2 regions of the Parageobacillus sp. VR-IP genome follow, and region 1 is predicted to be linked to the other one. Evidence: a T-box and tRNA genes for the amino acid it is inferred to sense, from the RefSeq annotation. Region 1 holds a T-box; the other holds one or more tRNA genes.
What was found. The T-box of region 1 lies ahead of ileS (isoleucine--tRNA ligase). A T-box ahead of a tRNA ligase gene usually reads a tRNA of that ligase, here a tRNA-Ile.
Positions count from the first base shown of each region.

Region 2: it encodes a tRNA-Ile, which carries the amino acid that the T-box ahead of ileS (isoleucine--tRNA ligase) is inferred to sense. The anticodon was not compared.

Region 1 is NZ_JABVYQ010000001.1:498,559-514,387, reverse strand. Features, by position in the region: gene carB (carbamoyl-phosphate synthase large subunit) at 1-1,980, opposite strand, end outside; gene HT574_RS02750 (carbamoyl phosphate synthase small subunit) at 1,973-3,067, opposite strand; gene HT574_RS02745 (dihydroorotase) at 3,068-4,351, opposite strand; gene HT574_RS02740 (aspartate carbamoyltransferase catalytic subunit) at 4,314-5,240, opposite strand; gene HT574_RS02735 (solute carrier family 23 protein) at 5,419-6,726, opposite strand; gene pyrR (bifunctional pyr operon transcriptional regulator/uracil phosphoribosyltransferase PyrR) at 6,864-7,403, opposite strand; gene HT574_RS02725 (RluA family pseudouridine synthase) at 7,585-8,499, opposite strand; gene lspA (signal peptidase II) at 8,500-8,967, opposite strand; gene HT574_RS20170 (hypothetical protein) at 9,298-9,426, opposite strand; gene HT574_RS19735 (IS200/IS605 family accessory protein TnpB-related protein) at 9,452-9,781, opposite strand; gene ileS (isoleucine--tRNA ligase) at 10,325-13,096, opposite strand; T-box leader at 13,275-13,495, opposite strand; gene HT574_RS02705 (DivIVA domain-containing protein) at 13,542-14,054, opposite strand; gene HT574_RS02700 (YlmH family RNA-binding protein) at 14,129-14,902, opposite strand; gene HT574_RS02695 (YggT family protein) at 14,953-15,222, opposite strand; gene HT574_RS02690 (cell division protein SepF) at 15,229-15,666, opposite strand; gene HT574_RS02685 (YggS family pyridoxal phosphate-dependent enzyme) at 15,679-15,829, opposite strand, start outside.
Region 2 is NZ_JABVYQ010000001.1:797-16,625, reverse strand. Features, by position in the region: gene HT574_RS00185 (dicarboxylate/amino acid:cation symporter) at 1-319, opposite strand, end outside; gene HT574_RS00180 (TRAP transporter substrate-binding protein) at 472-1,512, opposite strand; gene HT574_RS00175 (ATP-binding protein) at 1,627-3,204, shown strand; gene HT574_RS00170 (response regulator) at 3,217-3,897, shown strand; gene HT574_RS00165 (LacI family DNA-binding transcriptional regulator) at 3,918-4,895, opposite strand; gene HT574_RS00160 (hypothetical protein) at 4,984-5,151, shown strand; gene HT574_RS00155 (hypothetical protein) at 5,330-6,076, shown strand; gene yhbH (sporulation protein YhbH) at 6,193-7,350, opposite strand; gene HT574_RS00145 (PrkA family serine protein kinase) at 7,592-9,487, opposite strand; gene trmL (tRNA (uridine(34)/cytosine(34)/5-carboxymethylaminomethyluridine(34)-2'-O)-methyltransferase TrmL) at 9,806-10,279, opposite strand; gene HT574_RS00135 (amidase domain-containing protein) at 10,305-11,171, opposite strand; gene queG (tRNA epoxyqueuosine(34) reductase QueG) at 11,229-12,371, opposite strand; gene HT574_RS00125 (B3/B4 domain-containing protein) at 12,443-13,108, shown strand; tRNA gene HT574_RS00120 (tRNA-Glu) at 13,385-13,456, opposite strand; tRNA gene HT574_RS00115 (tRNA-Ser) at 13,465-13,557, opposite strand; tRNA gene HT574_RS00110 (tRNA-Asn) at 13,561-13,635, opposite strand; tRNA gene HT574_RS00105 (tRNA-Ile) at 13,811-13,887, opposite strand; tRNA gene HT574_RS00100 (tRNA-Gly) at 13,892-13,962, opposite strand; tRNA gene HT574_RS00095 (tRNA-His) at 13,972-14,044, opposite strand; tRNA gene HT574_RS00090 (tRNA-Thr) at 14,057-14,132, opposite strand; tRNA gene HT574_RS00085 (tRNA-Asp) at 14,321-14,396, opposite strand; tRNA gene HT574_RS00080 (tRNA-Met) at 14,405-14,478, opposite strand; tRNA gene HT574_RS00075 (tRNA-Ser) at 14,509-14,601, opposite strand; tRNA gene HT574_RS00070 (tRNA-Ile) at 14,617-14,693, opposite strand; tRNA gene HT574_RS00065 (tRNA-Met) at 14,703-14,776, opposite strand; tRNA gene HT574_RS00060 (tRNA-Ala) at 14,803-14,878, opposite strand; tRNA gene HT574_RS00055 (tRNA-Pro) at 14,891-14,964, opposite strand; tRNA gene HT574_RS00050 (tRNA-Arg) at 14,968-15,044, opposite strand; tRNA gene HT574_RS00045 (tRNA-Leu) at 15,048-15,133, opposite strand; tRNA gene HT574_RS00040 (tRNA-Gly) at 15,140-15,214, opposite strand; tRNA gene HT574_RS00035 (tRNA-Leu) at 15,228-15,309, opposite strand; tRNA gene HT574_RS00030 (tRNA-Lys) at 15,314-15,389, opposite strand; tRNA gene HT574_RS00025 (tRNA-Thr) at 15,542-15,614, opposite strand; tRNA gene HT574_RS00020 (tRNA-Phe) at 15,770-15,829, opposite strand, start outside.

The DNA of each region.
Region 1 (15,829 bases):
ATCCTCCAGCGACGTTCCTAAAATGCGGACGCCGCGCGCCGCTAATTCCGCCGCTAGGTTAATCGCCGTCTGGCCGCCGAATTGGACGATGACTCCAACTGGCTTCTCTAAGTCAATGACATGCATGACATCTTCAATCGTAAGCGGCTCAAAATATAACTTGTCGGAGATGCTGAAATCTGTCGACACCGTTTCCGGGTTGTTGTTAATAATAATCGCTTCATAGCCCGCTTCTTTAATCGCCCAGACAGAATGAACGGTTGCATAATCGAATTCAATGCCTTGTCCGATGCGAATCGGTCCCGATCCCAGCACCACGACGCTTTCGCGGGTGGTGACGGTCGATTCGTTTTCATCTTCGTACGTGCTATAGTAATACGGTGTTTCTGATTCAAATTCCGCCGCGCACGTATCCACCATCTTATATACAGGAAGGATTCCTGCTTGTTTACGCATCTCATACACGCCGCGCTCGCTTATGTTCCAGAGCTTGGCGATGGCTACATCGGAAAAGCCCATTTCTTTTGCTTTCCGCAGCACTTCGATATCCCCTGCATGGTCACGGATGACCGTTTCGTAACGGATGATGTTTTCGATTTTGGTTAAGAAAAAGTGGTCGATTTGGCTCCATTCGCGAATTTGCTCGACAGTAAAGCCGCGGCGAAGCGCTTCGGCGATATAGAAGAGACGTTCGTCTCCAGCTTTGCGAATCCGCTTTTCCATTACTTCATCCGGGATGTTTTCCGCATCCTTGAGTTCCAGGTGGTAAACGCCTATCTCTAAAGAACGCACCGCTTTTAACAGCGATTCCTCGAACGTCCGGCCGATCGCCATTACTTCGCCTGTCGCTTTCATTTGCGTACCAAGATGACGATTCGCCGATTCAAATTTATCGAACGGAAAGCGTGGAATTTTCGTCACGACATAATCGAGCGCCGGTTCAAAGCAAGCGTACGTTTTACCCGTAACCGGGTTGATAATTTCATCTAACGTTAAACCGACGGCAATTTTCGCGGCGAGCTTGGCGATCGGGTAGCCGGTCGCTTTCGATGCGAGCGCCGATGAGCGGCTGACGCGCGGATTCACTTCAATGACGTAATAATGGAAGCTATGCGGGTCCAGTGCCAGCTGCACGTTGCAGCCTCCTTCGATGCCAAGGGCGCGAATAATGCGGAGCGATGCGTTGCGCAGCAATTGATATTCGCGGTCGCTTAACGTCTGGCTTGGGGCGACGACAATCGAATCACCCGTATGGATGCCGACCGGATCAATATTTTCCATGTTGCAGACGACGATCGCGTTATCGTTTGCGTCGCGCATCACTTCATACTCGATTTCTTTATAGCCGGCGATGCTTTTTTCCAACAAACATTGATGCACCGGGCTTAGTTTTAATCCAGTCGAAACGATATCGATCAATTCTTCCTCGTTCGCGCAGATGCCCCCGCCGGTGCCGCCGAGCGTAAACGCTGGGCGGACAATGACGGGATAGCCGACTTTTTCAACAAAAGCGTACGCTTCTTCTAAACTATGAATAATTTCGCTTTCTGGAACCGGTTCGCCGAGTTCGTTCATGAGTGCGCGGAATTGCTCGCGATCTTCCGCTTTTTCAATCGCATCGAGTTTTGTTCCCAATATTTCGACACCGCATTCTGCAAGCACTCCCGCTTTGGCAAGCTCGACTGCTAAGTTCAATCCCGTCTGTCCGCCAAGCGTCGGCAAAATCGCGTCCGGGCGTTCTTTGCGAATAATGCGGGATACAAACTCAAACGTAAGCGGCTCCATATACACTTTGTCGGCAATTTCCGTATCGGTCATGATTGTGGCCGGATTGGAATTGACTAAAATGACTTTATACCCTTCTTCCTTTAGCGCAAGGCACGCCTGCGTTCCCGCATAATCAAACTCTGCCGCTTGGCCGATGACAATCGGTCCGGAACCGATCACTAAAATCGTTTCGATATCTTGGCGTTTAGGCATGGACGATTTCCCCTTTCTTTTTAAACTCGCGAATCATCACGATAAACTCATCAAATAACGAGTTGGAGTCCTCAGGACCAGGTGATGCTTCCGGATGATACTGCACCGTAAACGCCGGATAATCAAGATGGCGCAATCCTTCAATCGTGCCGTCGTTTAAAGCGATGTGCGTTACTTCTAATCTTGTGTGCGGCAATGATTCTTTTTTTACGGTATAGCCGTGGTTTTGCGAAGTGATCGCCACTTTTCCCGTCGTCAAATGCTTCACCGGATGGTTCGAACCGCGATGGCCGAATTTCATTTTTTCCGTGTCGGCTCCGCAGGCGAGCGCGAACAGCTGATGGCCGAGGCAGATGCCGAAAATCGGCACTTTTCCAAGAATTCCTCGAATCATTTCAATCGCTTCCGGCACATCTTTCGGATCGCCAGGGCCGTTTGAGAGCATCACCCCATCTGGATGCAAACAAAGGACTTGTTCCGCGGTTGCGTTGTATGGCAAGACGATGACGTCGCAATTCCGTTTGTTCAGCTCGCGCAAAATGCCGTGTTTCATGCCGAAGTCAACGAGGACGACGCGGTAGCCCCGTCCTGGGCTCGGATACGCGCTTTTCGTTGAGACGCGTTTGACCTGGTCGCGCGGCAGCGCCGTTGTTTTCAAGTATTCGACAATCTCTTGCACGCTGACATCCAAGTCGCAAATCATCCCTTTCAACGTCCCGTACTGGCGGATGATGCGCGTCAATTTACGCGTATCAATCCCTGCTAAACCAGGAATCTTTTTTTCTTTTAAATATTGGTCAAGCGTCATCTCGTTTCGCCAGTTCGATGGCACATCGCATACTTCCTTGACGATCAGCCCGTGAATATGCGGTTCAATCGATTCAAAATCATCGCGGTTAATGCCGTAGTTGCCGATGAGCGGATAAGTCATCGTCACGATTTGCCCGCAATACGAAGGATCTGTTAAAATTTCCTGATACCCGGTCATTCCCGTATTAAACACTACTTCGCCGATCGTTTTTTCCGTACTGCCGAACGCCTCCCCGATAAAGAACGAACCATCTTCCAGTACAAGTTGTCGTTTCATTTACTCTCTTCCTTTCCGCCAAACTAGTTTTCCATCGACAAACGTCATCACCGGCCAGCCTTTGCACGTCCAGCCGGCAAATGGCGTATTTTTTCCTTTCGATGCAAACGTTTGTGGATCAATCGTTTCTTCGGCCTCTAAATCGATTACTGTAATATCCGCCCGCTCGCCAACGGCAAGTTTTCCAAGCGGCAGGCCGAAGCATTCAGCCGGCTTCACCGTCAGCAAATCGATGAGCTGTTTTAGCGTTAACATATTCGTTTCGACCAAATGAGTGTAAAGAAGCGGAAACGCCGTTTCCAAGCCGACAATGCCAAATGGGGCAGCGTGGATTCCTTTTTGTTTTTCCGCTTCCGTATGCGGTGCGTGGTCGGTAGCGATAAAATCGATCGTTCCATCAAGCAATCCCTCGATTAATGCCGCGCGGTCTTCTTTGCTGCGCAGCGGCGGATTCATCTTATAATTTGCGTCAGGACCTGGAATATCTTCATCGCATAAAAGAAGATGGTGCGGCGTTACTTCCGCGGTGACGCGAATGCCCGCCCGCTTCGCATCGCGGACGATGCGCACCGATTCTTTTGTGCTGATGTGGCACACATGATAGTGACAGCCTGTTGCTTCCGCCAACAGCACGTCGCGCGCGATATGTACCGACTCGCACACGGACGGAATGCCGTTAAGTTTGTAGCGGCGCGCAAATTCGCCATCATGAACAATCCCGTGATTGATTAATGTATTATCTTCGCAATGGGCGACAATCGCCATATCTAGCATAGCGGCGCGCTTCATCGCTTCATACATCATGCCGGCCGACTGCACGCCGACGCCGTCGTCGGTAAAGGCGAACGCGCCTGCTTCTTTTAATGCGGCGAAATCAGTCAGTTCTTCACCTTGCTGGCGCACAGTAATCGCTGCATATGGAAGTACATTGACATAGGCGGCATCGCGAATCCGGCCGCAAAGCCATTCCATTTGTTCTTTCGTATCGGGCACCGGATTGGTGTTTGGCATCGCCGCCACCGTCGTAAAACCGCCTTTCGCCGCCGCCAGCGTTCCGGTTGCAATCGTTTCTTTCGCTTCACCGCCTGGTTCGCGCAAATGAACATGCAAATCGATCAATCCTGCAGAAATGAGCTTGCCTTGCACATCGATGACTTCATCCGTTCTTTCGCTCTGTATCTCACGGTCCATCGCGGCAATGACGCCGTTTTCGATTTTCAGCTCGATCCGCTCGAGTACGCCATCGTTATTGAACGACATGCCATTTTTTAATATAATCGCCATTTTTCATTCTCCCTTCTATTGCTCGTTTTAGCACCGCCATCCGTACATAAACGCCGTTTTCCATTTGCTTAAAAATGCGGGAACGTTCCGATTCCACAAGACTGCTTTCGATTTCAACATCGCGATTGACCGGCGCGGGGTGGAGAATCACACTCGTACGTTTCATGCGTTTAGCCCGCTCTACCGTTAATCCGTACCGTTTGTGATACTGTTCTTTCGTCAGCCCCATTTTTTCCGCGTGACGTTCATGCTGGATGCGCAGCAGCATGACAACGTCCGCCGCTTCCACCGCCTTATCAATATCGACATACATTCCATATGGATTTGCCTCGTCTTTCCATGCTTCTGGGCTTGAAAACAGCACTTTTGCCCCCAATCTTGTCAACACTTCCGCGTTCGAGCGAGCGACGCGGCTGTGGCGGATATCACCAATAATGGCCACCGTTAACCCGGAAAACGTGCCAAACTCTTGTCGTATAGTAAGCAAATCTAAAAGCGATTGCGTCGGATGATGCCCGCAGCCATCCCCGGCGTTAATGATTGGGATGCGAATCGAATGGCGGAGAGATTCAAAATACGCGTCTTCCCAATGGCGAATGACAACGGCGTTCACCCCGATGGACTCAAGCGTGCGGACCGTATCGTACAGCGTTTCCCCTTTTTGCACGCTCGACATATCCGCATCAAACGGAATGACGTGAAGCCCTAGTTTCCGCTCCGCCATTTCAAAGCTGCATTTTGTCCGTGTGCTTGGTTCGAAAAACAAGTTGGCGATAAACATTGGTTCAGATGGACGCCAAAAACGGCCTTTTCTAAATTGCTCCGCATCCTCTAATAATCGCATAATTTCCGTGACGGACAGTTCGGATAATGTAAACAAATGCGTCATGGCTTTCGCTCCTTTGCTTGATTTCTCATAAAAAACACCCTGCCTAGAGACAGGGTGTTACACCGTTCGCAAAAAGGGGACAGAAAACAGCCATCGGCTTTCCAGACAACGGCCTACCCTTTTTCCTTCTCGTCGTAACACCCTTTTAGGTCTCTCTGGACTTAATTAAAAGGTGTCATTATGCAACATGGTCATTGTTTTCTTCCATTTCCACTTCAAACATGTTTTCTTGTACTTCCGGTCGTCCTGGCAAAATAAGGTTTAAGATGACACCGCAAATCGCCGCCAGCGCCATTCCTTGGATTTGAAACCCATCGGTTATTTTTAAGACGGCTCCGCCGATTCCAATGACCAAGATAACAGAAGAAATGACTAAGTTGCGTTTATCCCCGAAATCGATGCGGCTATCGACAAGCATGCGCAAACCGGAGGAGGCGATAATTCCGAACAACAAGATCGACACGCCGCCCATGACCGGAGTTGGGATCGAACTGATCAGCGCGGTGACTTTGCCGACAAAGCCGAAGATAATTGCAATCACCGCCGCTCCGGCGAGCACGTAGACGCTGTATACGCGCGTGATCGCCAGCACTCCGATGTTTTCGCCGTACGTTGTTTTCGGCGGACCGCCGAGCAGCGCGGAAATCATCGTTGCCGTTCCGTCTCCTAAAATCGAGCGATGCAATCCCGGTTTTTGAATAAGATCGCGCCCGACGACTTTACTTAAGACAAACTGGTGTCCGATATGTTCCGATAGCGTCACGACCGCTACCGGCACCATCAGCATGACAATATCCCATGTGATGTGAACTGGATAATCGATAAATGGCAGGAGGAAATCCGGCACTTCAAACCATTTTGCTTGCGTAACTTTCGTGAAGTCGACCACCCCGATGATAAGAGCATATATATAGCCGACGATAATTCCGGCTAATACCGGAACTAGGCTGAGCACGCCGCGCAAAAACACGGAGCAGACGATCGTTGCCGCCAGTGTGACAAGCGCGACCGAAAAGTACGTGAAGCTGTATTTGCCGTCAGGATTGTTCATTGCCATGCCCACTGCCGTGTTTGCCAGCCCGAGGCCGATTACGATAATCACCGGCCCGACGACAATCGGCGGCAACAGCTTCATAATCCAGCGGTAGCCTGCTTTTTTAATGACAAGAGCAACGATGCCGTACACGAGTCCGGCTAGAAAGCTACCGATCATTGCTTTTCCCGGTCCGCCTGCCGTTTTCGCCGCGATAATCGGTGAAATAAAGGCGAAGGAAGAGCCAAGATAGGCAGGTACTTGCCATTTTGTAATGATTAGGAAGGCAAGCGTCCCCAACCCGCTCGTAATAAGGGCGATCGACGGGCTTAATCCTACTAAATAAGGTACTAAAATCGTCGCCCCGAACATGGCGAATAAATGCTGCAGACTAAGCGTAAGCCATTGCATGGTCGATGGCCGATCTTGAATATCCAATACCGGTTTGTTCATCATTCGCAAACTCCTTTCTCGTTTTGCATAAAAAAACCCTCTTTGCCCATGAAGGTGCAAAGAGGGTACAGAGATAGTCCAAGCCCCTATTCTGCCCTTTTGCAGCCTCACGGGACTGCGCTTAAAAGGGATGACATTTACTTTTCATGAATGCTCACTTGGTCCAGCTCATCAACTTCCGTTAGCTCAACGACAATCATTTCCGAACTCGAAGTCGGCACATTTTTGCCGACGAAATCAGCGCGAATCGGCAGTTCGCGATGGCCGCGGTCCACCAACACCGCAAGCTGAATTCGTGCAGGACGTCCGAGGTCCATCACCGCATCCATCGCCGCGCGCACTGTTCGTCCTGTAAACAGCACATCATCGACTAAGATAACTTTTTTATCGGTCACCTCAAACGGTACATTCGTTCCTTTCACCAGCGGCTCGTGATCTGCTGTTTTGACCGTTAAATCATCGCGATACAAGGTGATATCCAATTCGCCGACTGGAATGGAACTACCCTCAATTTGTTCAATCCGTTCCGCCAGCCGTCTCGCTAAATAGATGCCGCGCGTTTTAATGCCGATTAACACACAATCGTCAATCCCTTTGTTGCGTTCGATAATTTCATGAGCAATGCGCGTCAGTGCGCGGCGGATCGCCTGTTCATCCATCACGACAGCCTTTTGCACGTCGATTCACCTCCACAAAAAAATCCTCCCGCCTGAGAAGCGAGAGGAACCGTTCGTACACGCACAACAAGGACATGCCACGATTTTTATTTCCTTCATCCGACCCCTTCTCAGCCTCACAGGACTGAATTTAAAGGTTCTTATTCACCTGAGTTCATTGTATGTGTTCGCGCTGAAGTTGTCAATCATTTTTTTGCAGCCATTGTAAAATTGCTTCAAATTCGGGTGGAAGCGGCGCCTCAAATTCCAAATATTCGCCGGTGCGCGGATGAGTAAATCCGAGCACGCCGGCATGCAGCGCCTGCCCGTCGATCGGCAGCGTCTTTTTCGGTCCGTATTGCGGGTCGCCGGCAAGCGGATAGCCGATATATTTCATATGGACGCGAATTTGGTGCGTTCTGCCTGTTTCCAGCTGGCATTCGATAAACGTATAGTGTCGAAAGCGTTCGAGCACACGAAAATGAGTGACTGCTTCTTTTCCGTTTTCTTCGGTGACCGCCATTTTTTTACGGTCTCGTTTATCGCGGCCGATCGGCGCGTCGATTGTACCATAGTCGTGCGGAATGACGCCATGGACAATCGCCTTATATTTGCGCGTCACCGTTTTTTTCACGAGCTGGTCAACAAGCGACTGATGCGCAACGTCATTTTTCGCCACCATCAACAAACCGGATGTATCTTTATCAATACGATGAACAATGCCTGGACGAAGCACGCCGTTAATGCCGGACAAATCGGTGCAATGAGCAAGCAAAGCATTGACGAGCGTGCCGCGCATATGCCCGGGAGCCGGATGGACGACCATGCCGCGCGGTTTATTCACCACCAGCACATCCGCGTCCTCATAATAAATATCAAGCGGAATCGGCTCCGGCTCGACATGAAGCGGCTCCGGCTCCGGCAGGCGGATGACGACCACATCCCCTGCTTCGCATTTATAATTGGCTTTCACAGACCGATCATTGACGGTGACAAGCCCGTTTTTGATCCACTGCTGTACTTTCGAACGCGACCATTCTTCATTTAACGCGGCAATGACCTTGTCAATGCGTTCGTTGTCGTATTCTTCGTCAATGTGAAACTGTACGACTTCCATTTACTGATTCTCCTTTTCCGATGTCGTAAAGAAAAACATTTTGATAAAAAGAAGAGCAACGCCAATCGTCAGCGCTGAATCGGCAATATTAAATACAGGAAAGCTATATGTACCAATATACGCATGGATAAAATCGACCACTTCCTTGCGGAAAAGACGGTCAATAAAATTGCCGATCGCCCCGCCGAGCATCAAGCCAAGGGCAACGCCAAACAATCTTTCTCCGCGCGGCAAGCGTTGGATATACACAATGAGTCCGATGACAACAATAACGGTGATCAAATAAAACAGCCAAAACTGTCCTTGCAAAATTCCCCACGCTGCGCCCCGGTTGCGATGGGAGGTAATGTAAAGCACGTTTGGAATAATGGGGATGCTTTCCCCAAGCCTCATATACTTTACTACAAGCCATTTTGTCCATTGGTCGATGGCGATGACCGCCAGTGCAATGATATAGTATATCACCATATTACCTGGTTACTAAAATCTATAAAAAAAACCGACACATCGCGATGGAACCAGCAAAACTGCTTGCCGCTCAGGAAACACCTGAGTTCCATCGGGAAGGGAAATCCCTTGTCATTCACCTATTGTGAAAGACAACCCGTGGCTCGCTGTCAGCGACATCGCCTGTCGCGCACCATTCCTTCCATCGGTCCGTACACGACAACGATTTTAGCAACCAGGTCTACACCTCCTTCAGTTGAATTTGGTACTGGTTCAGCCAGCAGAATTTGCGCAGGATATTCCATAACGACCATTCATGTTCCTCTTTGAAGTTCTCGATTTTGCGTAACATCATCGCGATATATTGGCGTTGTTTCGTTCCGCTTTTTGATTGCTTGTAGATTCTTCCATCGACCCTAAAACGGCAACCAAATGGCGTTTCACTTTCGTTTTTATGGTGTACACGAGTTCTTTTGGCAACCGTTCACGATACCCTAATCCCCGTTTACCAATCGAAGCGGCGCTTCATGGACGGATAACCCATACTTTTCCTATATTGGAAACGTCCGATGACGCTGGTGTACGCCAGATTTACTTTTTTGACGCGAAACCCAAGCCTTAAGCCCCGACGAAGGATCATTTCCGTCAGTTTTTTCTTGTTGAAATGATGGGTCAAGCGATGGAATCGTTTGTTTGTATCGTGCCGCTGTCTTAGTTGGATGTTTTCGATGACCACTGACCCAACATTCTCTTGAAGCAGCCAGTCATACACGTCTCGTACGGTTTCTCCAACGATGTCGTTTCGTTTATTCGCCCGCACATCCTCTAGTCGCATTGGAAGCAGTTCACGTTGGGAAGAAATCAGTGATTGAGCAAGCAGGACCGCATCTTCGGCAAACCGTTTGTTGAGCCGAAATTGGCGCGGAAGGTGCTTAATGATGTCTTTGGCGTTTCATCCATCCAGTAAACAATTGAACGCGTATCGCTTCGCGGAACCAAAGACGCGCATCAGCTCATCTAATAAACGAAGTTGTGGTTCATCATAGGAAACGATTTCATCCCTCGAACCGTTTTCATCCCCTTGCCTTCCCCCTTGTTTGGATCCTTAAGAACATATATTCGCTAAATCTTCTTCCTTTCCTTTTTCCATGAGGAAGGAGGAGATGATTTTTTATCAAAAGACAGGAGACGATGGAAAAGATGGAGAACATCCACCTCTCCACACCGAATAACAGGAGATATTTAATTTATAGATGTTTAACAAACTGCTTATACCTCCTCATACCTAATGCATTGTAGCATAATCAGGCAATGATAGACAATTGGATGATGCGATAAAAAACAGCGGAGCCGCCGCAATTCGGCAGCTCCGCCAGCTTTAGGCGGAATAATGTTCTTTCACAATATGGGCGCAGCGCGGACATAAAGTCGGGTGATCCGCATCTTTTCCTACTTCCGGCGTCACCACCCAGCAGCGCTCACATGTTTCTCCTTCCGCCGGTTTGACGATGACGGCCACATTGGTCAATTTTTGCGCATCTTCCGGAGCGTTTTCATAATCTTCTGCAATCGCAAACTTGGATACAATAAACAGCTGTTTTAAATCTTCTTCAATCGATTGTAAAAGCTGGCGCGCTTCTTTTTTCGGATACACGACGACGCTTGCGGTCAGCGATTTGCCAATCACTTTTTCATTGCGCGCCACCTCGAGCGCTTTAAGCACATCATCGCGCAAGTTCATAAACGCATCCCATTTGGCGATCAACTCGTCTTCGCCATCGAGCGCCACCGGCTCCGGCATATCGACAAGCTGAACGCTTTCCACTTTTTCTTTCCGGTTTGGAATGTGCTCCCATACTTCATCAGCCGTATGCGGCAAAATCGGCGCAACCAGCTTCGTCAACGCGACAACCGTTTCGTATAAGACCGTTTGAATCGAACGGCGGGCGCGGTCATTGGCTGCTTCAATATATAAAATATCCTTGGCAAAATCTAAATAAAACGCGCTTAAATCGACAGTGCAGAAGTGGTTCACATCATGGTAAATCGCCGCAAAATCATACGTTTCGTATGAATGTTTTACTTTTTCAATCAACCGGTTTAATTTAGCGAGCATATAGCGGTCGACTTCGCGCAATTCGTTCACCGAAACGGCATCGGTTTCCGGGTTAAAGTCAAACAAGTTGCCGAGCATAAAGCGGAATGTATTGCGAATTTTGCGATACACTTCGGAAACTTGTTTTAAAATGCTGTCAGAAATACGAACGTCAGCTTGATAATCGACGGAAGCGACCCAAAGCCGCAAAATGTCGGCGCCAAGCTGTTCCATTACTTTCGCCGGCACGACCACGTTGCCAAGCGACTTGCTCATTTTCCGACCTTCGCCGTCAAGAACAAAACCATGGCTTAACACCGCTTTATACGGTGCTTTTCCGGTAACAGCAACCGCCGTGGACAGCGACGAGTTAAACCAGCCCCGGTATTGGTCCGAACCTTCTAAGTATAAATCGGCCGGGCGCTGCAAATCCTCACGTTCTACAAGAACCGCTTGATGCGAAGAACCGGAATCAAACCATACGTCCATAATGTCTGTTTCTTTCGTAAAGATGCCGTTCGGGCTGGACGGATGGGTAAATCCTTCCGGCAGCAAGTCTTTTGCTTCGCGTTCAAACCAAACATTCGAACCATATTGGCGGAATAAATTCGATACGTGCTCGATCGTTTCATCGGTAATGATCGGCTCGCCGTTTTCTCCGTAAAAGACCGGAATCGGCACGCCCCATGCACGCTGACGGGAAATGCACCAGTCGCCGCGATCGCGGATCATATTATGGATGCGGATTTCACCCCATTCCGGAATCCATTTTGTTTCTTTAATGGCTTGGAGCAATTCACCGCGGATTTTATCAATGGATGCAAACCACTGTGTTGTCGCTCGGAAAATCGTCGGTTGTTTCGTACGCCAGTCGTGCGGATACGAGTGCGTAATAAACCCAAGCTTTAACAGCGCACCGACTTCCTCTAATTTTTGTGTAATCGCTTTGTTTGCCTCATCGTAAAACATTCCTTCAAAGCCTGGCGCTTCGCTCGTCATATAGCCGCGCTCATCAACCGGGCAGAGCACGCCGAGACCGTATTTTTGCCCAACGATAAAGTCGTCTTCCCCATGTCCAGGCGCGGTGTGGACGCAGCCCGTACCGGCGTCTGTCGTTACATGTTCCCCGCAGACGATTAAAGAATCGCGGTCATAAAACGGATGTTTGGCCACGACGTACTCTAAATCTTTGCCTTTGATCGTTTTTACCACATTCCACTCATCCCAGCCGATTTCTTTGGCAACTGCCTCTAGCAATGCGGCGGCAACAACGTATTTTTGGCCGTTCGTTTCCACGACTTGATAGGCCAAATCCGGATGAACCGCGATCGCCAAGTTGGCTGGGATCGTCCATGGCGTCGTCGTCCAGATCACAATTTTTTCGTCTCCATCCAATACGCCTTTTCCATCTTTGACCGGAAACGCGACATAAATCGATGGTGAACGTTTGTCCTTATACTCAATTTCTGCTTCCGCCAATGCCGATTCGCTTGACGGAGACCAATAAACCGGCTTTAAGCCCTTATAAATCAGCCCTTTTTTCGCCATTTCGCCAAACACTTTAATTTGCTGTGCTTCATATTCCGGTTTCAGCGTAATATATGGGTTTTCCCAGTCGCCGCGCACGCCAAGGCGCTTAAATTGCTTGCGCTGGTTATCGATTTGTTCGTAGGCGTATTGCTCGCAAAGCTTGCGGAATTCCGCAACGCTCATCGATTTGCGGTCGACGCCTTTTTTCGCAAGCGCCGTTTCAATCGGCAGGCCATGCGTATCCCAGCCCGGAACATATGGTGCACAATAGCCGCTCATTGATTTATAGCGGACGATAATATCTTTTAAAATTTTATTTAAAGCATGCCCCATATGAATATCGCCGTTGGCATACGGCGGGCCGTCATGAAGCACAAACAGCGGTCGGCCTTTTGTCCGCTCCTGCACTTTGCGGTAAATGTCCATTTCTTCCCATTTCTTTTGCATTTCCGGCTCTCGTTTTGGCAAATTGCCGCGCATCGGAAAGTCGGTCTGCGGCATTAACAGCGTTTCTTTATAATCCATATTCATTCCTCCTTGTATCGTATGATCTATCATCCATGTCGAAAAGGCATTGCCATATGTTCGTGACAGAAGCAGATAATGACGCTTTTTCCACGGCTCCCCGCCATGGCGGTAAAAGAGCGCCTTTTTTATCAGAAAAGCGGTCGTATCGCAAAATAGAAAAAACCGCCCTCTCCCAAAAAGGGACGAGAACGGTCTCGCGGTACCACCCTTATTGACTATGTATCACATAGCCCACTTTGCATTCGTAACGTGAATGACGCGCCATGGCCTACTTCTTTTCCGTTCGGCATGGAACTCCAGGGTGATCTTCACTCTTTCGCTTATGCCGGGCTTCCACCATCCCCAGCTCGCTGTAATAAGCGGTGAAAGAGCTACTGTCCCTTTCATCGTCAGTACATATGTCCGTTTTATTGGATATTATATGCGAAAAAATCAGCTGCCGTCAAGATTGCGACAGCTCTTCTTTTTTTTCTGCATCCACTTCCGGTACTTTAAATTCCATTAAATCGTCCCAGTCGCTGCTATTTAGCATTTCAAGCTGTGCTTCGACCAGCATGCGGAAACGGGTGCGAAGCACTCTCGACTGCCGCTTTAAATCTTCAATTTCCATCACGATTTTCCGCGACTTCGCCAGCGCCTCGCTAATGATGCGCTCCGCGTTTTTCTCCGCCTCTTTAATGATGAGCTTCGCTTCTCTTTCCGCGTTGCGCTTTATTTCTTCCGCCGTTTCTTGGGCGACGAGAATCGATTTGTTCAATGTTTCCTCTATATTTGTGAAGTGATTGAGCTTTTCCGTCAATTCCGTTACCTTTTCTTCCAGCTGCTTTTTTTCGCGAATCACCATTTCGTAGTCTTTAATCACTTGATCAAGAAACTCATTAACTTCATCTTCATTATAGCCGCGAAACCCACGGCTAAATTCTTTATTATGAATATCTAATGGCGTTAAAGGCACAATGGCCACCTCCGTTTGCATAGTTCCTTTCCTTATCATTCGACATTGCTCTATAAATTCCTGCCATTATTCGATTATTTTTGCAGGCCGATGCGGATAAGCCACTTTTCTTTTTTTGTCTTTCCCTCAATGTCCATGATTTTACAGCGGCCAAATCCGCGCGCCGAAAGAACATCTCCTTGCCTGCATTCAAAATGCGACTGCTCGATTACTTTCCAATTGACTTTGACAAGCCCGTTTTCAATAGCGGATTGCATTTTCTGCCGCGAGACGTGAAAAGCTTGGGACAAGATCGCGTCTAACCGCAATGACGAAACGGTAATCAGCGCCTCTTGCCACGTTTCTTCCAGCATCAGGATGTCTGAAAGAGGTTTTTGTTCTAACGAAACTGTCGCATTGCCGATTGCATGCAAATGAAGACGGACATACTCCGCTACCTCGTTTGCCGCAAGAAATTGTATTTGTTCCTCTTTGCACAAAATATCGCCAAATTTTCCACGCCTTAAACCAAGCGACATCAGCGCCCCTAACACTTGCCGATGCTCCAAGCTGACAAATTTGCTCGGATAATGGACTTCAAATAAGGCAATTTCATAATCTTCTTCTCTCGGCTGAAAATACGGCGGGTACAGAAGCGCCCGCTTCCGCTCCACCAACGGGGCGCCGCCGAAAAAGGAAACGCGGACTTCGTCATCGCGGCCGATGACGCTTTCGACAATCTGCTGCTCGCGCGGATCTAAAAAATCGGTGAGCTTAGGAGCGTACTGCCGTTTGACCGCTTCTTGCCACTCAAGCACCTGGTCAATAAAATGATGCTCCTCCTTGCGAAAATGCTGATATATTTCCATTGGTTCACTCCTTAATTTTCATGAAGAAAGGAACCCGCTTATGGATTCCCCTACACTAAATTTAACATATAAAACAAGGCATGCAGCCCCCTTGTCGCAAATTCCAGCACCAAAAAAGCGACGATCGGCGACACATCAATCATCCCAATCGGCGGGATAATACGGCGAAACGGCTCTAAATACGGCTCGCAAATCACCGCTAGCATCTGCCCGATTTTCGTGTCGCGGGCGTTTGGAAACCACGACATCAAAATATAAATAATAAGCGCATACGAATAAATTTGAATCAATGTTGTCAAAAACCAAAGCAAGCTGTCCATAAACGGCTACCACCTCTTTATTGTTCTATCGTCCTCGCTATCAATCGAAATCGAGCCGCTGACATCGACGTTGTCTGGCGTGCATAAAAAAATTTTCGTGCCGACTTGCTGAATATCGCCGCCAATCGCGTATACCGTGCCGCTTAAAAAGTCGACGATTCGTTTCGCCTGCTCGTGCTGAATCCGCTGTAAATTGACAATCACCGCGCGCCGGTTTTTTAAATGATCGGCGATTTCCTGCGCCTCCGCGTATGCCCGCGGCTCAATTAATATGACTTTCGATGACTTTTGCACGCTTTGCAAGCTTACGACATTCGCTTTTGCATTTCCCTTTGCAGGCGGATGCGCTTCTTCCACTTCCCCATATTCCTCTTCATATTCTTCTTCATACTCCTCATAGTCTTCCTCTAAAAAATAATCTTTGAATTTTTTTATTAAACCCATCGGTTTCACCTCCTAAAATTGTTTGCCGACTAGCGCTGTGCCAAGCCGAATGAATGTTGCCCCTTCCTCGATGGCAATCACATAATCATTGGACATTCCCATCGACAATTCCGTGCATGGTACATTGGCAATCTGTAATGCTTGTACATTTTCTTGCAACAAT
Region 2 (15,829 bases), 500 kb from region 1:
CAGTATTAAACCCTACCCCTGGTTTGACCAAATTAACGACAATAATTCCGATTGCTAAGGCAAATGTAGTAACAATTTCAAAGTAAATAAGCGCTTTTCCGCCGATGCGGCCAACTTTTTTCAAATCTCCCATGTTTCCAATTCCAATCACAACCGTGAAAAAAATAATCGGTGCAATCACCATTTTGATTAACTTAATAAATGCATCGGCAAGCACTTTCAATTTCGAGCCAAATTCAGGAAATAAAAAACCAACGATAATTCCTAATATAATTCCAATAATTACTTGCACGGTTAAGCTTTTAAACTTGCTCCGCATTTCTCCCCTCTCCTTTCGTTGTCCTGATAACGCTTTCAATCACCATGTTACCGCAATGTTCAGAAAATAAAAATATTATGTTAATAATGGTCTTTTTGTTCTTTTTGGTCTTGCAAAGAAAAAAAGGCCTTATTTTAAGGTCGCTTTCTGTTTTATCTTTGTTTGATTTCGCGCAGCAGTTTGTCGCCAAACTCTTTTGCAAACTGGTCATACAAAGGCGCAAATTTCTGTTCCCATCGCTTTTTTTCTTCTTCAGATAGTTCATAAATATGAATATTTTCGTTTTGCTTTATTTCTTCTAATTCCTGTTCATTTTGATTTTTCGATTGCTGTAGATTCCACATGGTTGTTTCCTGAATCGCTTCCGTTATTTTTTGCTGGATATCTCTCGGCAAACTCTCCCAAAACGATTTGTTCATCATCACCGCATAGCCAAGATATCCGTGGTTGCTGATCGTTATATATGGCTGAAATTTGTAAAAGCCTTTCGAGTAAATATTAGAAATCGTATTTTCCTGTCCATCAAATTCATGCTTTTCTAAGGAACGATATACATGATCAAACGAAACGACAATCGGTTCGCCGCCCAGCAAGCGAAATTGCTCTTCAATCACTTCGCTTGGCATAATACGAAAGCGCAATCCGCGAAAATCATCAGGGCGGACCAGCAAACGAGTTGTGCTCGTCATTTGTTTAAAACCGTTGCTCCACAACGCCAATCCCTTAATTCCTTTTGAATCTAACATCGCTAAAAGCTGTTTGCCTACACTTCCTGTAAACGTCCGCTCCACATCGTGGTAGTCTTGAAATAGATAGGGTAAATCTAATACTTGCCATTCAGGAATTAATTCCGTCACTTTGGAAAACGTCGGCGCAATCATTTGCACGTCACCATGCAATAGTGCGTCCATTTCCTCGCCATCGGAATATAAAGAACCGTTCGAAAATACTTCTACTTTTACACGGCCATTTGTTTTTTTTTCGACAAGATCGGCAAACTTTTGCGCCGCCAATCCTTTTGGCGTATTTTCCGCTACTACATGGCTAAAATAGATAACAATTTGCTTTTTTAGCCCTTGTTGCTCATCATCATATACCATATTTTCATTGCGAAAATGCTGTTTTAGTAAAAACGCTGCACATCCTAAACAAATAAGCAAAACAAGAGATGACACCCACCATTGCTTTTTCATATTCCACACCATTTATGAATAAGTTTTTTAATCAAATTTTATCATATTGTCGAAAAATGCTAAAATAATCAACAAAATTATATTATTTTCCATGAAGACGAGGTATTCGTTGTGATGCATCGGCTATCCATTCGCTGGAAAATCACCATCTTAATTTTTTTTATCGTTAGCTTCTCCTTATTGTTAAGCGGAATGTTTGTCATCGGCGACTTTTTTCACACAAAAGAAGAGGAATTGCGGCAGCGGGCATTGTTGACGGCACGGACGGTATCCGAGCTTCCTGAAATCAAATCACATATTGTCGGAACCCAAAAAGAACGATCTTCCATCAACATCATTGTCGAACGTGTTCGCATTATTCATAACGCCGACTACATTGTTGTTCTTGATATGAATAAAATTCGCCTTTCCCATCCGGTCCCATCCATGATTGGGCGTGTTTCCCGCGGCGTCGATGAAGGCCCGGCCTTTGCGGAACATACTTACACTTCGAAAGCGCACGGCGAAATCGGCACTGTCATTCGTGCATTCGTTCCAATTATGAACCAAGATCACCAACAAATCGGCGTCGTTATCGCGGCATATCGATTGCCAACTTTTTTCGAAGTGATCGATGCTTTAAAAGAAGAAATTTTGATTGCCATAAGTCTTTCTTTACTCATCGGCGGAATCGGGGCTTGGCTGCTTGCTTCCCATATTAAACGGCAAATGTTTCAGCTTGAGCCTCATGAAATTGCCAAACTGCTTGTCGAACGTACCGAAGCCTTTAACGCGATGCACGAAGGGGTCATTGCGATTGACAGTGATGAAAAAATCACTATTTTTAATAACCGGGCAAAACAGATGCTCGGCGTTAAAGGTGATGTGATCGGCAAACCGATTCGTTCTGTTATTCCTGACACGCATCTGCCGGAAATATTAGAAATTAACCAGCCTATTTATAATAAAGAATTGCAGATAGGAAACTTGACGATTTGGAGCAATCGCATTCCAATTAAAGTCAATGGCAAAATCGTCGGTGCCATCGCTATTTTCCAAGATCGCACAGAGATAAAGAAGCTAGCCGAAGAGCTGACAGGTGTTAAAGCTTTCGTCAGCGCTTTGCGTGTGCAAAATCATGAATATATGAATAAACTTCATACGATCGCCGGATTAATTCAATTAGGACACCAAGAAAAAGCGCTTGAATACGTCTTTCAAGTGACGGAAGAACAAAAAGGGTTAACCCGTTTTTTAAGCAAACATATTAAAGACGAAAGCATTTCCGGTCTGCTTCTGAGTAAAGTCCGCCGCGGCAAAGAGCTGGGCATTCATGTGATTATCGACCGTCATAGTCGTCTGCATGCTTTTCCGCCTACATTGGACCATCATGATTTCGTCGTCATTCTTGGAAATTTGATTGAAAACGCTTTTGACTCCTTTCAAGGCATTACGGATCGGGAAAAAGAAATATATGTAAGCATCGAGCAAAATGAGGAAATTTGTTCTCTCTCGGTGGAAGACAACGGCCAAGGCATTGATCCGGAGCATCTCGACCGCATTTTCGAGGAGGGGTTCTCCACCAAAGGCAAAAATGGACGAGGCATCGGTTTGTACTTAGTCAAGCACATTGTGGAAAAAGGAAAAGGGCATATGGATGTAAAGTCGGAAAAAGGAAAAGGAACAATATTTACGATTACTTTTGACATGTAAGGAGGGAGAAGATTGTACCGCGTACTGCTCATTGAAGACGATCCGATGGTACAGGAGGTGAACCGCCAGTTCATCGAACAAGTAGAAGGATTTACAGTAATCGGCGTTGCCGGAAACGGGATCGAAGGAATACAACTGATCCGCGAACTTCATCCCGATTTAGTCATTATCGATATTTATATGCCCGAGCAGGACGGCTTGGAAACATTAAAAGAAATTCGCTCAAAAGGGTATGAAGTCGATGTCATCGCCATCACCGCAGCAAGCGACATCGATACCGTACGCCGTGTACTGCAAAACGGCGCGTTTGATTACATTATGAAACCCTTTAAATTTGAACGCCTTAAACAGGCTCTCGAAAATTACCATGCATTTCGCCAAACGTTAGCCGAAAAAGAAACGCTAACACAAAAAGAGCTAGATGCTCTTTTGCAAACGCCGGAACAGCAAACATTGTCGCATGACGGGCTACCAAAAGGATTAAACGAAGTGACATTGCAAAAAATCGTACATTATCTCCGGAAACAGGCAAGCCCCGTTTCCGCCGAAGAAGTTGCCGAAGGGGTCGGTATCGCCCGGGTAACTGCCCGCCGCTATTTAGAATACTTAGAAAAGAAAGGGGAAGTCACTCTCGACGTTCAATACGGCGGAATCGGGCGCCCGGTAAACCGGTACATGATGAAACACATATAAGGAAAACAGCTGCCATGTTCTTATACCGATGAGCGTTCCATGAAACGAACAGGCAGTTTTTCCTTTTTCTTCACGATATTCCCCGTTTCGATGTAATGATAGATAAGACGAAAGGCCTTCGTTCCCATCAGCGCAAGCGGCAGCTCCATCGTCGTAATTTGCAGCGGTTCTGAAATCGGGTGATTATCGAAACTGACAATCGCAAGATCGTCAGGGATCTTTACCCCTTCTTTTCTCCCCCACAACACGATGCCCGCCGCCACTTGATCGCTCGATACAAGCAGCGCGCTCGGCTTTTCGGACAGATCCATCCATTGATGGATCACCCGCTTTCCGTCTTCGACGTATAAACAATGGTCAAAAATCCACTCTTTTCGCGGTTCAACACCAATTTGCCGCAGCGTGTCATAATAGGCCGTTTCCCGCGCTTTGCTATTTGTTCCTGTCGTTCTTCCGATGCAATAACCGATGTGCCGATGCCCTTTCCGAATTAAATAGCGCAACGCCTTAGCAAACGCTTCATAATGGTCAATATAGACAGATAAAAAATCTTTATCTCCAACATCCTCGCATAACACGATTGGCCCATTTTCCTTGTACGCCTCGATTACGTCCCAGCCCGCCACATGCGAACAAATAATAAGCCCGTCGACTTGTTTCATTCGTATCATTTCCAATGCTTCTAATTCCTTTTCCACATCGTAATTCGTTTGAAATAGCAAAAGGTGGTACCGGTGACGAAGCGCCTCTTTTGATATCCCTTCCAATATGGCGCCGAAATACGGGTGATTCACGTAGGGAAGCATGACCCCGATAATCGACGTTTTTCCTTTTGCTAAATGAACTGCATTAATGTTTTTCGTGTAATTTAATTTTTCTACCGCTTCCCATACCGCATTTCTTTTCTCTTCTCGCACGTAAGGATAGCCGTTTAGCACCCTTGACACCGTTGCCACGGAGACCCCTGCTTCTTTGGCGATTTCACGGATATTTGCCATCGTATCACCTTTTTTCAAAAAACTATTGCATTGAAACGCGTTTCATACATTATTGTATCCTCAAACAACATAAAGGAGGAATAAATCGATGATAAGCGGAATATTGTTGATTTTGTTTCTATGTGCAGTTGAATGGATTGGAGCTTATATAGCTTTAGAAGCCAATCCCCAAGCAAAGCGGGAAGATTATCATAAAAACGACCGTTCATGCAACGGTAGAACTTCGCAAAAAACGATTGACAGACGTATGAAATAAAAGAAGTGATGTTGGGAGATCATGACTTTTCAAAAATTATTTCTTGCCACAAACATGTTCTCCCTTTACGCTGCTAATCGTCCAGTAACTATTGTAACAAAAACATTTATCATCGAAACATTTCTCCTTCATGTTTCAACTGATATAATAAAATGTATAAACTTAAGGAGGAATGGTGATGCAATTAGCTTGGAAGCCATTGATAACTGCCATCATGGTCATCGCTCTGGTTTCAGGGTGCGGAACGAAAGAAACAAACGGAGGAAAACAACCGAATTCTTCTAATAACGACACAAACCAAACGGAAACGACGCAATCGGATCATATAGGGCAATCAGAGGCATCGCAACCTTCGAGCGGCGTCTCAGAAAACGGCACCACTAGCGCAGAAGAAAACAAACAACAAGAAACGCGTCCTTCCGAAATTCAATTATCTTATATGGCCGATGGAAAAGAAGTGAAAGAAACTGCTTCTTTAAAAACAAGCGACAACCAAGGTTTTTCCTTATATGTACTAAAAGGCTGGAATCTTGATGCCGAAGAGCCTCATTCCGATGTGTTGCTGCACGATAACAGCTTCGTCAGAATCCGCCTCCTTCATGTGGAAGGAAACGGAACAGATTATGGGAAACTAGCTGAAGAACACGCACAAGCAGTGTCTTCCGACGCTGTTCGCCAGGACAGCACAAATCTTCCAGAATCATTGAAAGGAGCCGCTTGGTATACCGCACACTCGGAAAACATGACGGTTCATGTCATCGGTACAAGCAGCCCTGTTCCTATGCTGGTGATAATTCAAACGCCAAAAGATAAGGAAGAGCTTGCTCCTATTTTAGCAATGATTGAAACGATACGAAAAACGGATTCGGCAAAGCTGGACAAAGAAGCGGCAGACCCGAATGAATCTGTCAGCTCCTCCAATTAGAATACTTTCTTCAACATCTATCCATTTGAAGAAGAAAATTGGTCCTGTTTCTGCACGCAAACGGGACCTTTTCTTATGTCAGCAAACAAAAAAAAAACCCTATTTGAAACAAAGGGTTATACGTATGCCTTATTTTCTTCTTTCCGAAAAAATGTTTTCATCGCATGAAACACATCAGACTTTTGTTTTAAAATGTAATAACGGAACTTTTCATCTTTAATATTTTTGTAAGCGGACATCAGTGTAGAATGGCGATTGTATTGATTGACTTCTCCATATCCAAACATGTTCGACACTTTCATTAGTTCTTGAACAAGCTTCACGCAGCGAGCATTGTCCGATGTCAAGTTATCGCCGTCAGAGAAGTGGAACGGATAAATATTATAGCGCGATGGTGAATATTGCGTTTCAATTAGCTCCAACGCTTTTCGATAGGCAGAGGAACAAATCGTGCCGCCGCTTTCCCCTTTGGTGAAAAATTCATCTTCGGAAACTACTTTTGCCTCCGTATGATGAGCAATAAAGGCGATTTCCACCGTTTCATATTTTGTACGTAAAAAACGTGTCATCCAAAAGAAGAAACTGCGAGCCATATATTTTTCCCATAATCCCATAGAACCGCTCGTATCCATCATGGCCAGTACCACGGCTTTTGACTCTGGCTTGACTACTTCATTCCACGTTCTAAATCTTAAATCTTCGCGATAAATCGGATAAAAACTTGGATTTCCATTCATCGCATTTCTCTTAAATGCGGCGAGCATCGTTCGTTTTTTGTCAATATTCCCCGTTAAACCAGTACGGCGAATATCATTAAATTCGATATGTTGCACAACATTTTGGTCTGCTTCTTTTCTTTGCAAATTCGGCAGCTCCAATTGGCTGAATAGTGCTTCTTCCAATTCCATCAACGATACTTCTGCTTCATAATAGTCTTGGCCAGGCAAGTCACCGGCTCCTTGCCCTTTTCCAGGTCCCTGTCCCTCCCCAGCTCCTTCTCTTGCCACCACATCGCCAACTTGGCTGTCTCCATCCCCTTGGCCGACATGTTTATTTTTCTCATAGTTATAACGAATTTTATATTCATCTAAAGAACGGATCGGAATTTTAATCACATCGCGTCCGTTTGACATAATAATGCTTTCTTCGGTAATTAAATCCGGCAAATTATTTTTAATCGCTTCCTTTACCTTTTCCTGGTGACGTTTTTGGTCGTCATGTCCTTTCCGATGGAGGGACCAGTCTTCTTTCGATACAACAAAGTTTCCTTTCATTTTTCCCCTCCTCATCTAAAATAATTTTCACACTTTTTTCTTTTCAGCATATACTTATGTTGGCGTCAAAAAACATATTTATATAAATGACAGTTTGTTTACTCTATCCTATGCAAAAAATCAAAATAATTGACAAATTATTACGAGAGTTACAAACTCAATTTTAAGTGGACAAGCCTGATTTCTTCTGCGTTTGTGCTCAAATGAGAGTAAAAAAGCATGCCTAACGGCTTTAGGCATGCTAGCGGTTTAATAGGCTGCCGACATAGCGGAGCAGTTCATTGGCAGACGTGGAATTATAACCGTATTCATCAATCAAGCGTGCCACAACCTCATTAATTTTCTTTAACTGCTGCTCATCCGGAGTTTTGGTGGAAGTGGTGATTTTTACAATGTCTTTTAAATCAGCAAATAATTTCTTCTGAATCGCCTCCCGCAGCCGCTCATGTGAATTGTAATCAAATTTTTGTCCTTTCCGTGCGTAGGCGGAAATACGAATCAAAATTTCTTCCCGGAATGCCTTTTTTGCATTTTCCGAAATGCCGATTTGCTCTTCAATGGAACGCATCAGCTTTTCATCCGGATTCATTTCCTCGCCTGTCAGTGGGTCGCGCAGCTTCGTTTTATTGCAATATGCCTCTACGTTATCCAAGTAATTGTCCATCAGTGTTTTCGCTGATTCTTCATACGAATAGACGAATGCTTTTTGCACTTCTTGCTTCGCGATTTCGTCATATTCCTTTCGCGCAAGGGAAATAAAGTTCAAATACCGCTCTTTATCTTCTTTGGAAATAGATGGATGCTGATCAAGCCCTTCTTTTAACGAACGCAGTACATCGAGCGCATTAATCGATGGAACTTCCTTGCGAATAATGCACGCGGAAATCCGGTTAATAACGTAGCGTGGGTCGATGCCGCTCATTCCTTCATCCGGGTGTTCCTTTTTCAACTCCTCGACATCGACCTCATTAAAACCTTCGATCATTTCCCCGTCATACAGGCGCATTTTCTTGATAAGATCCACATCTGGCCGTTTCGATTCTTTTAATCTTGTCAAAATCGTAAACATAGCGGCAATTCGCAGCGTATGCGGGGCAATATGCACATCGGCGACATCGCTTTCGCGAATCATTTTTTCATAAATGCGTTCTTCTTCCGAAACGCGCAAGTTATACGGAATCGGCATGACAATAATCCGCGAATGAAGCGCTTCATTCTTTTTATTGGCGATAAACGAGCGGTATTCCGTTTCGTTCGTATGGGCGACAATTAATTCGTCAGCGCTTATTAACGCAAACCGTCCTGCTTTGAAATTGCCTTCCTGCGTTAAAGAAAGCAAGTGCCAGAGAAACTTTTCATCACATTTTAGCATTTCTTGGAATTCCATGATTCCGCGATTCGCTTTATTTAGCTCTCCGTCAAATCGGTAAGCCCTTGGATCTGATTCTGAACCGTATTCAGCAATGGTGGAAAAATCGATGCTTCCTGTAAGATCCGCAATATCCTGCGATTTCGGATCCGACGGGCTGAACGTCCCAATGCCGACGCGTTTATTTTCCGAGAAGAAAATTCTCTCCACCATTACATCTTCAATGCGCCCGCCATATTCTTTTTCCAATCGCATCATGTTCAGCGGCGAAAGTTCTCCTTCAATGCGGATGCCATATTCCTTATAAAAATCGTCACGTAAATGATGGGGAATTAAATGAAGCGGATCCTCATGCATCGGGCAGCCTTTAATCGCATACACGGCGCCCCGTTCTGTCTTCGAATATTCTTCTAGCCCCCGTTTTAGCAATGTAACAAGCGTTGATTTTCCGCCGCCAACAGGTCCCATTAACAACAAAATCCGTTTGCGTACATCGAGACGTTTTGCCGCTGGGTGGAAATATTCTTCCACCAGGCGTTCAAGCGCTTCTTCTAATCCAAACAAGTGATCACTAAAAAACTTATACCGTTTTCTTCCGTTTACCTCCTCTACTCCTGCATCTTTAATCATATTATAAACACGTGAATGTGCGGACTGAGCAACCCACGGTTTTTCTTTCAAAATCTCTAAATACTCCGCAAATGTTCCTTCCCATCTTAACCGTTCTTCTTCTTCACGATATTGTGCAATTTTCTTTAAAATATCCATAAAGGACCTCCTTATCCTTGATGTCTAACAGCAAGATTATTACAATGTATGCAAGGATGTCCCGTATCATTCGTTGCAAAAAAAATTTTGTCTCATTGTTCCAACCGCGCCTCCATTCACAAGGCTTGTCATATTCGCTATAATGAAGGAGACAGAACCATCATTTCGTAAAGGGGGAATCGCGATGCGTACATTGCTTGTATTAGGTGTGATCATCGCTTTTTTAAGCGCAATCTTTACAGCTGGTTATGAAGATAAACCGGGCGTGAAAAATTAATGCCAAAAAAAACGACCTCCTTTTCAGAAGGTCGTTTTTTATTAAGATAAACCATTAAATTTTTGCTGGCGCAGCGCTTCATACACCAAAATCGCCGCCGTATTCGATAAATTTAAGGAGCGGACTTTGTCGTTCATTGGGATGCGCAGGCAACGGTCCATATTTGCCTCGAGCAAATCTTTTGGCAATCCCGTTGTTTCTCGGCCAAACACAAAAAAAAGGTCTTTTTCGGTATCGCTAAAATCAAAGGAATCATAATATTTTTTGCCAAACTTCGTGATAAAATAAAACTCTCCGTGCGGGTACTGCTCAAATAACTCGTCTAGCGAGTCATAATAAGAAATATTGACATACGGCCAATAGTCCAGCCCCGCGCGCTTTAACATTTTATCATCTGTAGAAAAGCCAAGTGGACGAATCAAATGGAGTGCCGTATCGGTCGCCGCGCAAGTGCGGGCGATGTTTCCTGTATTTGCTGGAATTTCTGGTTGGTACAATACGACATGTAATGGCATAATTGCTTCACCCCAAACGATAGCATTATTTTCGGTCGATAATATGAAAAAACTTATAACGGATATTCGGCGTGTACGCACTAGAATCTTCGTACGACCAGTAACGCATGCGGCTGTTGGTAGTATGCGCGTTTACGAGCGGCATCCCATCTTTATCCTTCGCCACGACGATCGTCGAATGGTCAAAACGGCCGTTCCCTTGAAAATCATAACAAATAACATCCCCAGCCATCAATTGTTCTGGCGATGATACTTCCACAGTCTGCAATCCAACGCGCGATCCACTTAAATACCAACGGAACGAATGTGCCACCGCCCAGCTATAACTCCAACTGTTGTTTTTGCACCACCATCCTTTAGCGCGGTTCGGATATCCGGTCATCGGCGCTCCGCCGGCATATAAACATTGTGATACAAAATTAGTGCAATCGACATCAAACTTCGGAAACGCCGGATTATAGCTGTTCCACCATATTTCCGCATAACGCACCGCCTTTGCCCGATTATATTCATAGGAAATTCGCTCATCGACTGGCATCTCGCGTTCTAAACGCGGGGAATCCATTTCCCCATCCGTTTTGCTTACCTTTTCATCTTTTACTAACTCTCCATCCAAAAAATACGCCTGTCTTTCCTCTATTTGCTCCTCGACGTACATCTCACGGCCATGCTTGATCAAAAACTGATAATGAGCGCAATAAGAAAGCCTTGCTTCGTTTTCCATTACATGCTTGCCTACAACTTGGCAATGGATCGTGCAACGAACTATTTCCGCCCCGCGTTTTTCGCACAGCTGCCTTTTTCTCTCTACCGCTTCCTCCATCATATCGTCCCTGGTAGAAACAAATAGTTGCGCCTGCGTTTTCAGCAAATGTTGCAGTTGCTTTTTCACGTCGCTCCCCACTTTCTTTTTTGTTACTACCTTATGTGGCAAAGAGCGAAACTTTCCCTATTCTTTCGATGCTTGCAACAATTGCAGGCCTTTTTCTATTTCAGCAAGAACTTCTGGGTCTTTTTCTGTTTGGCTCGCTTTTTGTAAATCCGTAATTACACTTGTATCACCGATTTTTCCGAGCGCCCATGCCGCTGTACCGCGAATGACTGGACGACTGTCTTCTTTTAATAACTTTAACAAATGCGGGATGGCTGTTTTATCCTTATAGTGTGCCAAAGCTAAAATGGCGTTGCGCTGAATCGGTTTTTTCCCGCGCCACGATCCCGCCACCGGGCCGAATTTCTCTTTAAATTCGCGGTTGCTGATATGCAAAAGCGGAATCAACTTTGGCTTTGCCACTTCCGGATCTGGTTCCATCTCTGGGTGTAAGTGAAAATCTTTCCCCTTATTTTCTGGACAAACCATTTGGCACGTATCACAGCCATATAAGCGGTTTCCGATTTTATCGCGAAACTCATCGGCTAAAAAGCCTTTCGTTTGTGTCAACAATGAGATACATCGCTGCGCATTTAACTGTCCACCTTGCACAAGCGCTCCCGTTGGGCAGGCATCAATACACTTCGTGCACGTACCACAGCGGCTCTCAATCGGTTCATCGGGAGGAAATGGAATATTGGTAATCATCTCTCCTAAATAAACAAAAGAGCCAAACTCAGGAGTAATAATGGAGCAGTTTTTACCACTCCAGCCGATTCCTGCGCGCTCGGCAACGGCGCGGTCCGCCAGCTCCCCAGTATCTACCATCGATTTGACACGGGCTTGTGGCACTTTTTCCAAAATAAACGCTTCTAATTTCTCTAGGCGCTCACGCAAAATATCGTGATAGTCCTTTCCCCATGACGCTCGGCAGAAAATCCCCCTTCGTTCCGTTTTCGTACCGCGGGGAGCGTTTCTCATTTTCGACGGGTATGCTAAAGCAATCGCAATGATCGATTTTGCTTCCGGCAAAAGCAGGGAAGGATTTGTTCTCTTTTCAATATCCGGTTCTTCAAACCCTGATTGATATCCTAACTCCTGCTGCCGACGTAATCGCTCCTTTAGCTCCACAAACGGATCTGCGCTGGCAAAGCCAATTTTATCAATTCCGATTGTTTTGCTATATTCAATAATTTCCTTTTTAAGTGCCATCACATCCATCGCAATCCCTCCTTTCCTCAAATTTCGCAATCTATGCTACAATGAAAGAAAAAATCCGAGGTGAGAAATACATGGAAGCGATTGTTGCCGGAGCGCTTAAACAAATGATCCCTTCATTTAAATTAGGAATTATCCTTTATCATCATATCGTTGTCGACGATTCTCCGCAAATGCTAAAAGGAAGACTCCAATTATTTCAAGAATCGATTTACTTTGACCTTCAGGAAACTGCCATTGCCGATATTCCTGAACTGGCGGAATGGCGCAAAATCTTTAAAACCATCGGAACGGATCCAAGCAGATACCGCCCTTCCTCTGAGAGTTTGTACCGGCGGATTCAGAAGAAAAGTTTTATCTCAACGATTCATTCCGCAGCTGACGTCAATAATTTCTTTTCACTGTATTATAAAATTCCAATCGGTATTTATGATCTCGATAAACTGGAGGGACCGATTACGATTGATATCGGAACCGAACAAGACGAATATATGGCAATCAACGGACGTCCCGTTAATTTTGCCCAAAAGCTTGTGTCGAAAGATATGCATGGACCTTTCGGAAGTCCAATTGTCGATTCCAAGCGAACTGCTGTCACCAAAGAAACCAAAAACGCCATACAAATTGTCTATTTACTGCCTTCCATGCAACGAGAACAGTGTGAAAAAATATTGGAATCAATGAAAAACATGTTTTTCCAAATTCATGGAGGAGAGGCAGCGTTTCAATTATTAACATAAAAAAATAAAAACGCAATGCCTCGTTCTTCCTAGAAACGAAACACTGCGTTGTCCCCATAACCGTTATTGACAATGAAGCGAGTAATGATAATAAATCCCATTGCGTACAGCTTATGCTTTTTTCCTTGCCAAATGGAACTAACAGTATTAATTATAGCAGACAATATATGATATTGCAACGATAAAACGCAAAATTCGACAAATTTCGTTTTTCTCTGTTAACAATATTTTTTGTGCATAAAAGAAGAAAAGCACCAGTTATTCCGGTGCTTTTGATGACCCGTACGGGATTCGAACCCGTGTTACCGCCGTGAAAGGGCGGTGTCTTAACCACTTGACCAACGGGCCATATTCAATGGCGGAGAAGGCGGGATTTGAACCCGCGCGCCGCAAAACTGCGACCTAACGGTTTAGCAAACCGTCCCCTTCAGCCACTTGGGTACTTCTCCGTATGGCTCCGCAAGTAGGATTCGAACCTACGACCTACCGGTTAACAGCCGGTTGCTCTACCGCTGAGCTATTGCGGAACAATAAAACCTAACAAAAAGCCGTCTTTCGGTATACTTACTGCCTCTTCCTCTACCAGCCGTCTCAAGAAGCTAAATGCGCTGAAGCAATTTGGAATGGATTTATTTCGAGAAACAATGCAAGATAAAGTGAATCTAATTATAGTTTAACTCATGATAAGATAATATGCAATAATGGTGGGCCTAAGTGGACTTGAACCACCGACCTCACGCTTATCAGGCGTGCGCTCTAACCAGCTGAGCTATAGGCCCAAGAAGCGGGTGATGGGAATCGAACCCACGACATCAGCTTGGAAGGCTGAGGTTTTACCACTAAACTACACCCGCATATCATAGGGCGACTAGTGGGAATCGAACCCACGCATGCCAGAGCCACAATCTGGTGCGTTAACCACTTCGCCATAGTCGCCACAATCTAGTCTGGTGCCGGCTGCAGGACTTGAACCCGCAACCTACTGATTACAAGTCAGTTGCTCTACCAATTGAGCTAAGCCGGCACGAGAAGCATGACATACATGCTTAGTTTTTGTGTCCCTTCCTCTTCTAGCCCATTCAATGATGTTGGATGCGTCGGGACAACTCGAGGCAAATTCACAGAAGCTTAAGCTCGTCTCTACCAATTGAGCTGAGCCGGCATAGGGAATTTGTCTATACTTCAATTATTTCGTTGCTTAATTTTTAGGAATGGCGGTCCCGACGGGACTCGAACCCGCGATCTCCTGCGTGACAGGCAGGCATGTTAACCACTACACTACGGGACCTATACAGATTGCGGGGGCAGGATTTGAACCTGCGACCTTCGGGTTATGAGCCCGACGAGCTACCGGACTGCTCCACCCCGCGACGATAAAAAGGAATAGCTGACAAACTCTATGGCGGAGGAGGAGGGATTCGAACCCCCGCGCGCCTTGCGGCGCCTCTCGGTTTTCAAGACCGACCCCTTCAGCCAGACTTGGGTACTCCTCCAGCAAATTGAAAATATGGTGGACCTTGTAGGACTCGAACCTACGACCGGACGGTTATGAGCCGTCTGCTCTAACCAGCTGAGCTAAAGGTCCATTACAATGTGGCGGCGGAGGGGATCGAACCCCCGACCTCACGGGTATGAACCGTACGCTCTAGCCAGCTGAGCTACGCCGCCATGAATTACAAATCATTTAAACCAGATGGTGGAGCCTATCGGGATCGAACCGATGACCTCCTGCGTGCAAAGCAGGCGCTCTCCCAGCTGAGCTAAGGCCCCATATGACCAAAATCGGGAAGACAGGATTCGAACCTGCGACCCCATGGTCCCAAACCATGTGCTCTACCAAGCTGAGCTACTTCCCGTTATGGCGCGCTCGAGAGGATTCGAACCCCTAACCTTCTGATCCGTAGTCAGATGCTCTATCCAATTGAGCTACGAGCGCACGTGCCGAGGGCCGGACTCGAACCGGCACGGTAGTTACCTACCCCAGGATTTTAAGTCCTGTGCGTCTGCCAATTCCGCCACCCCGGCGAATGATGGAGCGGAAGACGGGGTTCGAACCCGCGACCCCCACCTTGGCAAGGTGGTGTTCTACCACTGAACTACTTCCGCGTACACTTAAGCATGCGGGTGGAGGGACTTGAACCCCCACGCCGTGAGGCGCCAGATCCTAAGTCTGGTGCGTCTGCCAATTCCGCCACACCCGCAAGGTGGTGAGCCATGGAGGACTCGAACCTCCGACCCTCTGATTAAAAGTCAGATGCTCTACCTACTGAGCTAATGGCTCGTGCGATGAATCAAAACACTCCGTATTTTCGTTGTCCCTTCCTCTTCTAATTTATTCAACGATGCTGGATGCGTCGGGACAACTCGGAGCGAATTCATGGATATTTAGCTCATCGCTTTCCTGCTGAATTAATGGGTCGCGCATTGTAGCAGTGCCGGCTGCAGGACTTGAACCCGCAACCTACTGATTACAAGTCAGTTGCTCTACCAATTGAGCTAAGCCGGCATGAGAAGCATGACATACATGCTTAGTTTTTGTGTCCCTTCCTCTTCTAGCCCATTCAATGATGCTAGATGCGTCGGGACAACTCGAAGCAAATTCACAGAAGCTTAGGCTCGTCTCTACCAATTGAGCTAAGCCGGCACACGAGAAGAAGTAGGTGGTGGCTCGGGACGGAATCGAACCGCCGACACAAGGATTTTCAGTCCTTTGCTCTACCG